One region of the Bifidobacterium sp. LH_424 genome, then DNA from elsewhere that is predicted to be linked to it. Evidence: riboswitches for the same ligand, from Rfam matches in the RefSeq annotation. Region 1 holds a riboswitch; the other holds the start of a gene.
The links. Region 1 has a riboswitch for FMN ahead of ribD (bifunctional diaminohydroxyphosphoribosylaminopyrimidine deaminase/5-amino-6-(5-phosphoribosylamino)uracil reductase RibD). Riboswitches for the same ligand answer to the same signal wherever they lie in the genome.

Region 2: linked by a shared signal. The riboswitch ahead of AC1AYP_RS04935 (ECF transporter S component) and the one ahead of ribD (bifunctional diaminohydroxyphosphoribosylaminopyrimidine deaminase/5-amino-6-(5-phosphoribosylamino)uracil reductase RibD) in region 1 are both predicted to bind FMN.

Annotation. Positions count from the first base shown of each region.
Region 1 covers NZ_JBKEVC010000001.1:130,243-135,605, forward strand. Annotated here, with positions in the region: gene AC1AYP_RS00440 (bifunctional 3,4-dihydroxy-2-butanone-4-phosphate synthase/GTP cyclohydrolase II) at 1-1,346, opposite strand, end outside; gene AC1AYP_RS00445 (riboflavin synthase) at 1,384-2,070, opposite strand; gene ribD (bifunctional diaminohydroxyphosphoribosylaminopyrimidine deaminase/5-amino-6-(5-phosphoribosylamino)uracil reductase RibD) at 2,051-3,166, opposite strand; FMN riboswitch at 3,413-3,550, opposite strand; gene ilvD (dihydroxy-acid dehydratase) at 3,648-5,363, opposite strand, start outside.
Region 2 covers NZ_JBKEVC010000003.1:209,462-214,824, forward strand. Annotated here, with positions in the region: gene AC1AYP_RS04920 (pyridoxal phosphate-dependent aminotransferase) at 1-197, opposite strand, end outside; gene ppgK (polyphosphate--glucose phosphotransferase) at 283-1,050, opposite strand; gene AC1AYP_RS04930 (nitroreductase family protein) at 1,205-1,990, shown strand; FMN riboswitch at 2,142-2,295, shown strand; gene AC1AYP_RS04935 (ECF transporter S component) at 2,303-2,905, shown strand; gene AC1AYP_RS04940 (energy-coupling factor transporter ATPase) at 2,915-5,248, shown strand; gene AC1AYP_RS04945 (ferric reductase-like transmembrane domain-containing protein) at 5,305-5,363, opposite strand, start outside.

The DNA.
Region 1 (5,363 bases):
TTCTCCTTTGTCGTGGTGGACAGGTTTGTCGTGGTCGCCATGTTCGTCATGGACGACATGTTTGTCATGGTGGACAGGTTCGTCATGTCCGACAGGGCACCCAGCAGGTGCCCCATCCGGCGTTCCTTGGTGGACAGGTAGTTCGCGTCGTACGCGTTCGCGGGGATGACGATCGGCACGCGCGAGGCGATGGCGATCCCCGCCTGCTCCAGCTGGCCGATTTTGTCCGGGTTGTTGGTCATCAGGTCGACCGACGCGACGCCGAGGTCGCGCAGCATGGCCGCCGCGGTCTCGTATTCGCGCGCGTCGGCGGGGAATCCGAGTTCCAGGTTCGCGTCGAGCGTGTCGAACCCGCGTTCCTGCAGCTCGTAGGCGCGCAGCTTGTTGAGCAGTCCGATGCCCCGTCCCTCCTGGCTCAGGTACAGGATGACGCCGCGTCCCGCCTCGGCGACGCGCCGCATCGCCTCGTGCAGCTGCGGTCCGCAGTCGCAGCGTTGCGAGCCGAACACGTCGCCGGTCAGGCACTGCGAGTGGATGCGGCACAGGACGGGCTCTCCGGAGACGATGTCGTCGCCCATCACCAGCGCCACGTGCTCGCCGCCGTCGTCCGACTCGTAGCCGACCATCGTGAACCGCCCGTATTCGGTGGGCAGGTTCACCCGCGCCACGCGGCGCACCGTGTGCGGGAACGCGTGCGTGCGGCGGTATTCCTGCAGCTGCGCGATGGTGATGTAGGCCAGTCCGTGCTCGTCGGCGAAGCGTTCGAGGTCGTCGCGTCGCATCATCGTGCCGTCGGCCTTCATCATCTCGCAGCACAGTCCGCACGGCTCGAGTCCGGCCAGTCGCGCCAGGTCGACGGTCGCCTCCGTGTGCCCGTTGCGTTCCAGCACGCCGCCGGGGCGCGCGACGAGCGGGAACATGTGGCCGGGTCGGCGGAAGTCCTGCGGCCGCGTGTCCGGGTCGACGCACGCCAGCGCGGTGAGCGAGCGGTCGCGCGCGCTGATGCCGGTGGAGGTGGTCACGTGGTCGATTGACACGGTGAACGCCGTGTGGTGGTTGTCCGTGTTCGCCGTGCACATCGGCGGCAGGTCGAGCCGCGTCGCCAGCTCCGGGCTCATCGGCGTGCAGATCAGGCCCCTGCCGTGCGTGGCCATGAACGCGATGTTGCTCGGCGTCGCGTGGCGGGCCGCGCAGATGAGGTCGCCTTCATTCTCGCGGCTTTCGTCGTCCGCCACGACGACGATGCGTCCGGCCGCGATGTCCCGGATGGCGCGCGCCACCGGGTCGTCCGGGTTCGTATGTTGCGTGTGTTCCGTGTGTTGCGTCTGTTCCGTCATTTCCGTCATATCTGTCATGTCCGTTCTCGATGATGTCTTGTCGTTGTCAGAATCCGTGCGCGGCGAGGAAGTCCGCCGTGATCGCGCCCGTTCCGGCGTCTCCGGCCGTCCCGGCCGTCACGCCGTCCGTGCCGCCGTCCGCCGGCATCTCCAGCAGTCGCGCCGTGTATTTCGCAATCGGGTCGGTTTCGAGGTTGACCACGTCGCCGATGCGCCGTTCGTCCAGCACCGTGTGCGCGGCGGTGTGCGGGATGATCGACACGCCGAACGAGTCGCGTCCGGCGTGCGTCACCGTCAGGCTGATCCCCTCGACGGCGATCGATCCCTTCTCGGCGATGAACCGCATGAGCGCGTACGGCGCGCGAATCGTGTACACGACTGCGATGCCGTCGCGCGTGATCGACGTGATCACGCCGGTGCCGTCGATGTGCCCGGAGACGATGTGTCCCGAGAAGCGCCCGTCGGCGGGCATCGCGCGTTCCACGTCCACATGGTCGCCGCGCCTGAGCGAGCCGAGGGAGGAGCGTCGCAGCGTCTCGTGCATCACGTCGGCGGTGAACGTCGTGCCGCGCACGGACGTGACGGTCAGGCACACGCCGTTGACGGCGATGCTTTCGCCGATCGCCGTGCGGTCGGTCACCACCGTCGGCGAGTCGACGGACAGTCGTGCGAAGTCGGCGCCGTTCTCCAATCCGACGACCGTGCCGAGGTCCTCAACGATTCCGGTGAACATAGTCGACGCCTCCTTCGATGACGATGTCGTCGCCCACCGCGGCGACGGTGCGGTGCGTGAGGAGGAAGGCGTCGTCCGGCGCGCCGACGCCCGCGCCGCCCACCGGGCCGGGCGCGGTGCGGCCGCCGAACAGTTTCGGCGCGACGTAGGCGCTCACTTTGGTCACGACTTGGTCGCGCAGCGCGGACCAGGCGAGTTCGCCGCCGCCCTCGATCATCACGCTGTCGACACCGCGCCCGCCGAGCGTCCCGACGATGGCGGCGACGGAGGCGTGCCCGTCGGCATCGGCCGGCACATGGAGGATCTCGCATCCCGCGTCGCGGTAGGCCTGCGCGCGGGTCTCGTCGGTCGAGCAGGTGGCGATGATCGTGGGCGTCTCGCGCGCGGTGGCGACGACCGCCGCGTCGCGAGGCGTGCGCAAATCGGTGTCACATATCACGCGGATCGGGTCGTGACCGCCGTCGATGCGGCAGGTGAGTTGCGGGTCGTCGGCGATGACCGTGCCCACGCCCACCATGATCGCGGCGAACCGGCCGCGGTCCTCGTGCACGCGGCGGCGCGCGGCCTCGCCGGTGATCCAGCGCGACAGGCCCGATGCGGTGGCGATGCGGCCGTCGAGCGTCATCGCGTATTTGAGCATGACGAACGGCGTGCGCGTGGTGATGTAGTGCAGGAAGATTTCGTTGAGCGCGTCGCATTCCTCGCGCAGCACGCCCTGCGTGACCTCGATACCCGCGTCCGTGAGCCGGCGCACGCCTTTGCCGGCGACCAGCGGGTTCGGGTCGGGGGAGCCGACCACCACGCGGGCGATTCCAGCGTCGATGAGCGCCTGCGTGCACGGCGGCTGCTTGCCCGTGTGACAGCAGGGTTCCAGCGTGACGTAGATCGTGGCGCCGCGCACGTCGACGCCGTCGCGTTTCGCCGCTTCGAGCGCGGCGCGTTCGGCGTGCCATCCGCCGAAATGGTCGTGATGTCCGGTGGCGATGATCGCGCCGTCGCGCGCAATGACCGCTCCCACCATCGGATTCGGGTTGACCTTGCCTGCTCCGAGTCGTGCGTGGCGCAATGCCACGGACATGAGGTCCCTATCGTCCATGAAATCCCCTTTCCTTGCGATAGGGCATGTCCAGGGTGCTTCATGATGGCGGTGGGGCCGTGTGCCAGTTTTGATTCCGGCTGCCCGGGCATCGGGCGAGAGCGTCATGCTTCGCGGCCCCGAAACGCGAACACCCCGGATTCCGTTCGAAATCCAGGGTGCTCGAGATGGGCCGCATGATGCGCATCGCCCGATGCGCGCACGCGACGGTATGCGGTCGCGCGCGCGGGCCGATGGTCCACGCCGCCGCAGCTTCTTTCATCCAGACTATGACTGTCGGTACCGGAATCTCACCGGTTCGGCATCACGACTGCTGATCGCAATCAATCGATGCTCGCGGACTGAACCGCCGATCGGGAATTTCACCCTGCCCTGAAGATGCGTATTGAATTGTCGGTTCGACAGTATAGGGACGGGGCGTAGACGGCAAAGGCCGACGTCCCATGTAGTGGACGTCGGCCTTTGCCGCGACGGGTCCCGATCAGGCGAGGCCGGAGAGCTTGTTGATGAGCTCCGGGTCGCGCGTGGCGCCCTTGTCGGCGGAGCGGGCGAAGGCGGCGTAGGCCTTGAGCGCCTGCGAGACCTTGCGGTCGCGGTGCGCCACGTAGCCGTCGCCGGCCTCGAGCTCGCGGCGGCGCTCCGCCAGCTGCTCGTCGGTCAGTTCGACGTTCACGGAACGGGCTTCGATGTCGATGTCGATGATGTCGCCGTTCTTGATGAGCGCCACCGGGCCCTTGTTCGCGGCCTCCGGGGCCATGTGGCCGATGGCCAGGCCCGAGGAGCCGCCGGAGTAGCGGCCGTCGGTGAGCATGGCGACCTGCTTGCCGATGCCCTTGCCCTTGACGAAGGAGGTCGGGTACAGCATCTCCTGCATGCCCGGGCCGCCCTTCGGGCCCTCGTAGCGGATGACCAGCGCCATGCCGGGCTTCAACGTGTCGTCGAGGATGACCTTGATGGCCTCCTCCTGGGATTCGACGACGAGCGCCGGTCCGCGGAACTTCCAGATCTCCTGCGGCACGCCGGCGGTCTTGACGACGCAGCCGTCGGGGGCGAGGTTGCCGCGCAGCACGGCGAGGCCGCCCTCGTGGATCTCCGGGTGGTCGATGTCGTGGATCGCGCCGTGCTCGCGGTCGGTGTCGAGCGAGTCGAACAGCGTCTCGTGCGTCCACGGTTCGGGGGAGATGATGTGGCCCGGCGCCGCGTGGTAGAGGGTCTTGGCCTCCTCGGTGCAGGTGTCGCGCATGATGTCCCAGTCGTCGAGCTTGGCCTCGAGCGACGGATAGTCGATGGAATGGACGTCCTTGTGCAGCTTGCCGGCGCGGTCGAGCTCGCCGAGGATGCCGCAGATGCCGCCGGCGCGGTGCACGTCGGAGATCTCCCACTTGCCGGACGGGGCGGCCTTGCAGATGCACGGCACGGTGTGCGAGATGCGCTCGATGTCGTCGAGCGTGAAGTCCACGTCCGCGGACTGGGCCATCGCGAGGATGTGCAGCACGGTGTTGGTGGAGCCGCCCATCGCGACGTCCATCGTCATCGCGTTCTCGAACGCGTGCTTGGTGGCGATGGAGCGCGGCAGCACGGAGTCGTCGGAATCCTTGTAGTACTGGTTCGCGATCTTGACGACCTGGCGCGCTGCCTTGCGGAACAGCTCCTTGCGGAAGCCGTGGGAGGCGAGGATCGTGCCGTTGCCGGGCAGGGCGAGGCCGATGGCCTCGGTCAGGCAGTTCATCGAGTTGGCGGTGAACATGCCGGCGCAGGAGCCGCAGGTCGGGCAGACGGTCTTCTCGTAGTTGAGCAGGTCCTCCTCGGAGACGTTGTCGTCGGCGGAGGCGTACATCACGGAGATGAGGTCGGTGTTCTTCTTCACGGTGCCGTCGGCGAGGACGGTGGTGCCGGCCTCCATCGGGCCGCCGGAGACGAACACGGTCGGGATGTTGAGGCGCAGGGCGGCCATCAGCATGCCGGGGACGACCTTGTCGCAGTTCGGGATGCAGATCAGGGCGTCGGCGCAGTGCGCGTTGCACTGGTATTCGACGGTGTCCGCGATGATGTCGCGGGAGGGCAGGGAATAGAGCATGCCGGTGTGGCCCATCGCGATGCCGTCGTCGACGGCCATCGTGTTGAACTCGCGCGGGATGCCGCCCGCCTCCTTGATGGCCTCGGAGACGATGCGGCCGACCTTGTTGAGGTGGACGTG
Region 2 (5,363 bases), on a different contig from region 1:
GACTCCCTCGCCGCACGCGGCCCGCGCGGCTCCGCCGTATACTCCCCCGGTACCTCGGCCGGGGCGAGCCCGTGCCTGGTCGGGTTGGAATCGTTGAGCTTGCCGAGCGTCACGCCCTGCGCGCGCGCCTCGGCTTCGGCGGCGGCGATCGGGTTGGGCGCGGAGATGTCCACGCGGGAGGAGAATCGAACGGTCATGCCTCCACTGTAGCGCGGACGACGAAGGGCCGCCCGGAACGGATCCGGGCGGCCCCATGCCGTCTTCGGAAGACGGCGATCGGACTCAGTCCTGCTTGGTGCTCGCGTAGTAAGCGGCGCCGACGATGCCGGCCTCGTTGCGCAGCGCTGCGGGCACGATCGGGGTCTTGATCTCGATGAACGGCAGGAACTTGTCCGCCTTGCGGCTCACGCCGCCGCCGACGACGAACAGATCCGGGTTGAAGTACTTCTCCAGCAGACCGTAGTACTTGGTGAGGCGCTTCGCCCACTTCTTGTAGCCGAGGTCCTCCTGCTCGCGGATGGAGCTGGCCGCGTACTTCTCCGCGTCCGGGTGCTTGTCGGAGAGGATGAGGTGGCCGAGTTCGGTGTTGGGCACGAGCACGCCGTCGATGATGAGCGCGGTGCCGATGCCGGTACCGAGCGTCGTGGCGATGACGAGGCCGTCCTTGCCCTTGGCGGCGCCGAACTGCTGTTCGGCGAGGCCCGCGGCGTCCGCATCGTTGACGACGGTGACGGGGCGGCCGGCGGCCTCCGAGAACACGGCGGTCACGTCGACGCCGACCCACGACTGGTCGAGGTTGGCCATGAAGTCGAGCGGCTTGCCCGGCTTGATCGGCGCCGGGAACGCGATGCCGACCGGAGCGGATTCGGGCACTTCGAAGTGGTCGAGCTGCTGGCGCACGATCTTGGCGACCGCGTCCGGAGTGGACACCTCGGGGGTGAGGATCTTGAGTCGGGGTTCGGCGAATTCGCCCTTCTCCAGGTTGACGGGCGCGGCCTTGATGCCGGAGCCGCCGATATCGATGCCGAACGCCTGCGCGGTTTCAATCATCGTCGATTCTCCTCCTTGTATTGGATTTCCTAACCGTTACCTGCATCGTACCGCCCTCGCATCCCAAACAGCGGACGAACGCCCGCATGTCGCGCATACGTTTGCACCGTCGCCGCATCGTGCGGTGCCATAATGCGGTGACATAATGGGAGGCATGGCAGAACACACGCAACTGATCGATGCGGTGAACATCCGCACCGCCATCCGCTCCTACGACGACGAACCGATCGACGACGACACGGCCCGTCAGCTCGACATGACCCTCGCGCCGTTGAATCTCCTCGGAGACCTGCATCTCCAGCTGGTGCGCAACCACCCGGAGGTGTTCGCGGAGGCGAACGCCTCCGGACATCTCAGGAACGCGGCGAACTATCTGGCCGTCGTCGGCCCGAAGAACGACGCCGAGGCCAAGGAGCGCGCCGGCTTCTACGCGGAGCGCGCCGTGCTCGCCGCGACCTTGAGGGGCCTGGGCACCCTGTGGGTGGCGGGCAGCTGGGACCGTGCGGAGGCGGCGAGGCATTGCCATATCCGCAACGGTGAGGAGCTGTACCTCGCCGTGGTGATCGGCCACCCGGAGCATCACGTGGAGCGCATGGCGAAGTCGTATGAGGAGCTCGTCGAGTTCCAGCGTACGCATCGTCCCACGAAGTCGTTCGACGAGTTCACCGCCGGCATGTCCGCCGAGGCGCGCGAGACGGCGCCGGCCTGGTTCAAGGCGGGCGTCGAGGCGGCGATGAAGGCGCCGAGCGCGATGAACCGCCAGCCGGTCACGTTCACCTACAATGCCGACGATGATACGGCTGCCGCGCACATCGATCCGGCCGCGGGCGACGAGCATTGGGCGCTCAACGATCTGGGCATCGCGAAGCTGCACTTCCAGATCGGCGCCGGCCAGGGCCGGTGGGCGTGGGGCGACGGCGGCCTGTTCCTGCACAAGTAGGCTCCCGCCCGGAATCACCGCCGAACGACCGTATCAATGGCCCTCCGCATCGACACGCGCGTCATGCGGAGGGCCGTTTCGTATGCGACGGGTTTTCCGCACAGTGAAACGGGATTTGCGCGAAATCCACGGTCACGCGTATACAGTGTCTTGTCAGTTTCAGGGAAGGTGCGATTCCTTACTGGCGGTAACCCGGCCCCCGGGATTCACAACGGGAGGCGTCGGGAAGCCCGCGAACCGCGAAAGCGGCCGATCCGGTGCGAATCCGGAGCCAACGGTCATAGTCCGGATGGGAGAAACGGAGAGCTCGGCATGAGCGTATCTTCTGATAATCATTTCCAGTCCAAGACGGTCGACCACGCCACCGGCACGCACGCCACGGGCGTCGCGGATTCCGGCCGCTGGTCCACCCGCCGCATCGCCGTCTACGCGCTGTTCGTCGCGTTGGCGATCGTCACCAGCTTCATCGAACTGCCGATCTTCCCGGCGGCCCCGTATCTGAAGTACGATCCGTCCGGCATCGTGAGCCTCATCGCCGGTTTCGCGTTCGGTCCGGCCGCCGCGGCCATCGTCTCCGTGCTCGGCTTCCTGCCGCACGCGTTCACCGACCCGTGGGGCGCGCTCATGGCGATTCTCGTCGCGCTCGCGCTGTCGCTGCCCGCGTCCGTCATCTACCGTCGCGACCGCACGCGCAAGGGCGCGCTCATCGGCATCGTCGTGGGCGCGGTCGTCGCGCTCGCCGCGGCCATCCTCGGCAACCTCGTCATCACGCCGATCTACGCGCACATGACCGTCGCGCAGGTCGCCGCCATGATCGTGCCGATCCTGCTGCCGTTCAACGTGCTCAAGTTCGCGATCCATGCGGTCGTCACGTTCCTCATCTACAAGCCGATCACCAAGCTGCTCGACAAGTAACCGACGACCGTGAACCTCGCCGAACTCGACCACATCCGCTTCAGCTACGACGGCGGCGCCACCTGGGCGCTCGACGACGCCTCCCTGACCGTACGGGAAGGCGACTATGTCGCGCTCACCGGCGCGAACGGATCGGGCAAATCGACGCTCGCCCGTCTCGTCGCCGGTCTCGCCGCGCCTGATGCAGGCGCCGTGATCCTGCTCGGCCATACCGTCTTCTCCGACGCCGGTCCAGACGCGGACGCCTATCGTGCGGCCCGTCGGGGCATCGGCGCCGTGTTCCAGAATCCGGAGGACCAGCTCGTCACCACCGTGCTCGAGGACGATGTGGCGTTCGGACCGGAGAATCTCGGCATACCGCGCGACGGCGACGACGGCAACGGGCGCGGCGGCATCGGCGAGCGCATCGCCGAATCATTGCACGCCGTGCGACTGGACGACATGCGCCGCGCGAACCCGATCCGCATGAGCGGCGGCCAGCAGCAGCGCGCCGCCATCGCAGGCATGCTCGCCATGCGCCCACGCCTGCTCGTGCTCGACGAGCCGACCGCCATGCTCGACCCGTTGGCGCGACGCGAGGTGATGGACGTGCTCGACGAGCTGCATGCCGCCGGCACGACCATCGTCCACGTGACGCACCATCCGGACGAGATCGCGCGGGCGGGTCGCGTCGTGCGGCTCGAACATGGTCGGATGGCGGACGACGACGCATGTCCTTCGCCCCCGCCGGTGGGGGCTCCCGCGAAGCGGGTGGGGGTGGTCCCGCGACAGGCGACGCACTCCCCCGCCACCGACATCATGCTGTCCGTCTCCCACGTCTCCTACGCCTACGCCGGCGGCGGGCCGATCCTCGACGACGTGTCGCTTGGGATCCGCCGTGGCGAGACGGTGGCGCTGATGGGCGCGAACGGTTCCGGCAAGTCGACGCTGCTGCGGCTCGTGTGCGCGCTCGCCAAGCCGGATTCCGGTTCGATCATCGTGGACGGCATCCACGTCGAGAAGGCGAAACGGCGCGACCTCGCCGCGCTGCGCCGCACGGTGGGGCTCGTCATGCAGCATCCGGAACGCCAGCTGTTCGCCGATACGGTGCGTGACGACGTGGCGTACGGTCCCACGAATCAGCGGCTGCCGCGGACCGAGATCGACGAGCGCGTGGATTGGGCGCTGCGGGTCGCACGTCTGGACGGTCTCGCCGACCGTTCCCCGTTCGATCTGTCGGGTGGACAGCAGCGGCTCGCCGCCATCGCCGGCGTCATCGCGTGCAGGCCGAAGCTGCTGGTCATGGACGAGCCGACCGCGGGTCTTGACGCGGACGCGCGCGAACGCATCTACCGGCTCGTCGACGAGCTCAAGACGCAGGGCGTGACCATCCTCGTCGTCACCCACAGCCATCAGGAGGCCCGTCGCATGGCCGACCGCATCGTCGATATGGCGGCGTTGTCGGCGTCCGATGCCGGTACGACGCACGACGCTCTCGGCATCCCCGCGGGCGCGGATGCGCCACAGGACGTTTCACAAGGCGTTTCACAATACGTTTCACGGAATGTTCCACGCGCCGGCGCCCGGACCGCCGCCAAGTCCTCCCCCATGGCCCGTCTCGACCCGCGCGTCAAGATGGTGGCGTTCCTCGTCGCCATGTTCTCCGCGTTCGCGATCGGGAACGCATGGCAGCTACTGCTCGGCGCGGCGTTCACCGCCGGCGTGGCCACGGCCGCACGCATCAGGCCCGCACGGCTGCTCGGCTCGGTGAGGATGTTCCTCGGCCTGTTCACGGTGATGGGGCTGCTCAACATGTTCTTCGTGCGCACCGGCGACACGCTGTTCACGTTGGGTCCCATCCCCGTGACGGACGACGGCGTGGCCACGGCCGTGCTGTACACGTGCCGTTTCGCGCTCGTCATCATCCTGGGCGCGGTGTTCCTCGCGACGACCACCCCCACCGCGATCACCGACGCGTTCGCCTCGCTTCTCTCACCGTTGCACCGGCTCGGCGTGCACACGCAGGAGATCGCACTCGTGCTGAGCCTCGCCCTGCGGTTCATCCCCACGCTGGCCGTGGAGGCGCAGGCCGTGGCGGACGCGCAGGCGGCGCGCGGCGGTTCGATCGAGACGGGGACGCTCCCGCAGCGGGTGAGGGCGATGACGGCGATCATCGTCCCGATCTTCGCCGGCGCGCTGCGTCACGCGGACAACCTCTCGCTTGCGTTGGACGCCCGCTGCTATGAGGAGGGCGCCCGCCGCACGCACTGGCGCGTGATGCGGGTCGCCGCACGCGACGTGGCGTTCGCCGCCGTGCTCGTCCTCTATCTGGCCGCGCTCGCCGCGCTGTCCGTGCTGGCCTGATGGTTCCGTCTGACGGAACCGGCCCGACGGGAACCGATGCCCGGCCTCAATCGCAATCACATCGCGAACGGCTCGTAGTAGATGTCGTCGGCGTTGACGCCCCGCTTGAGCAGGA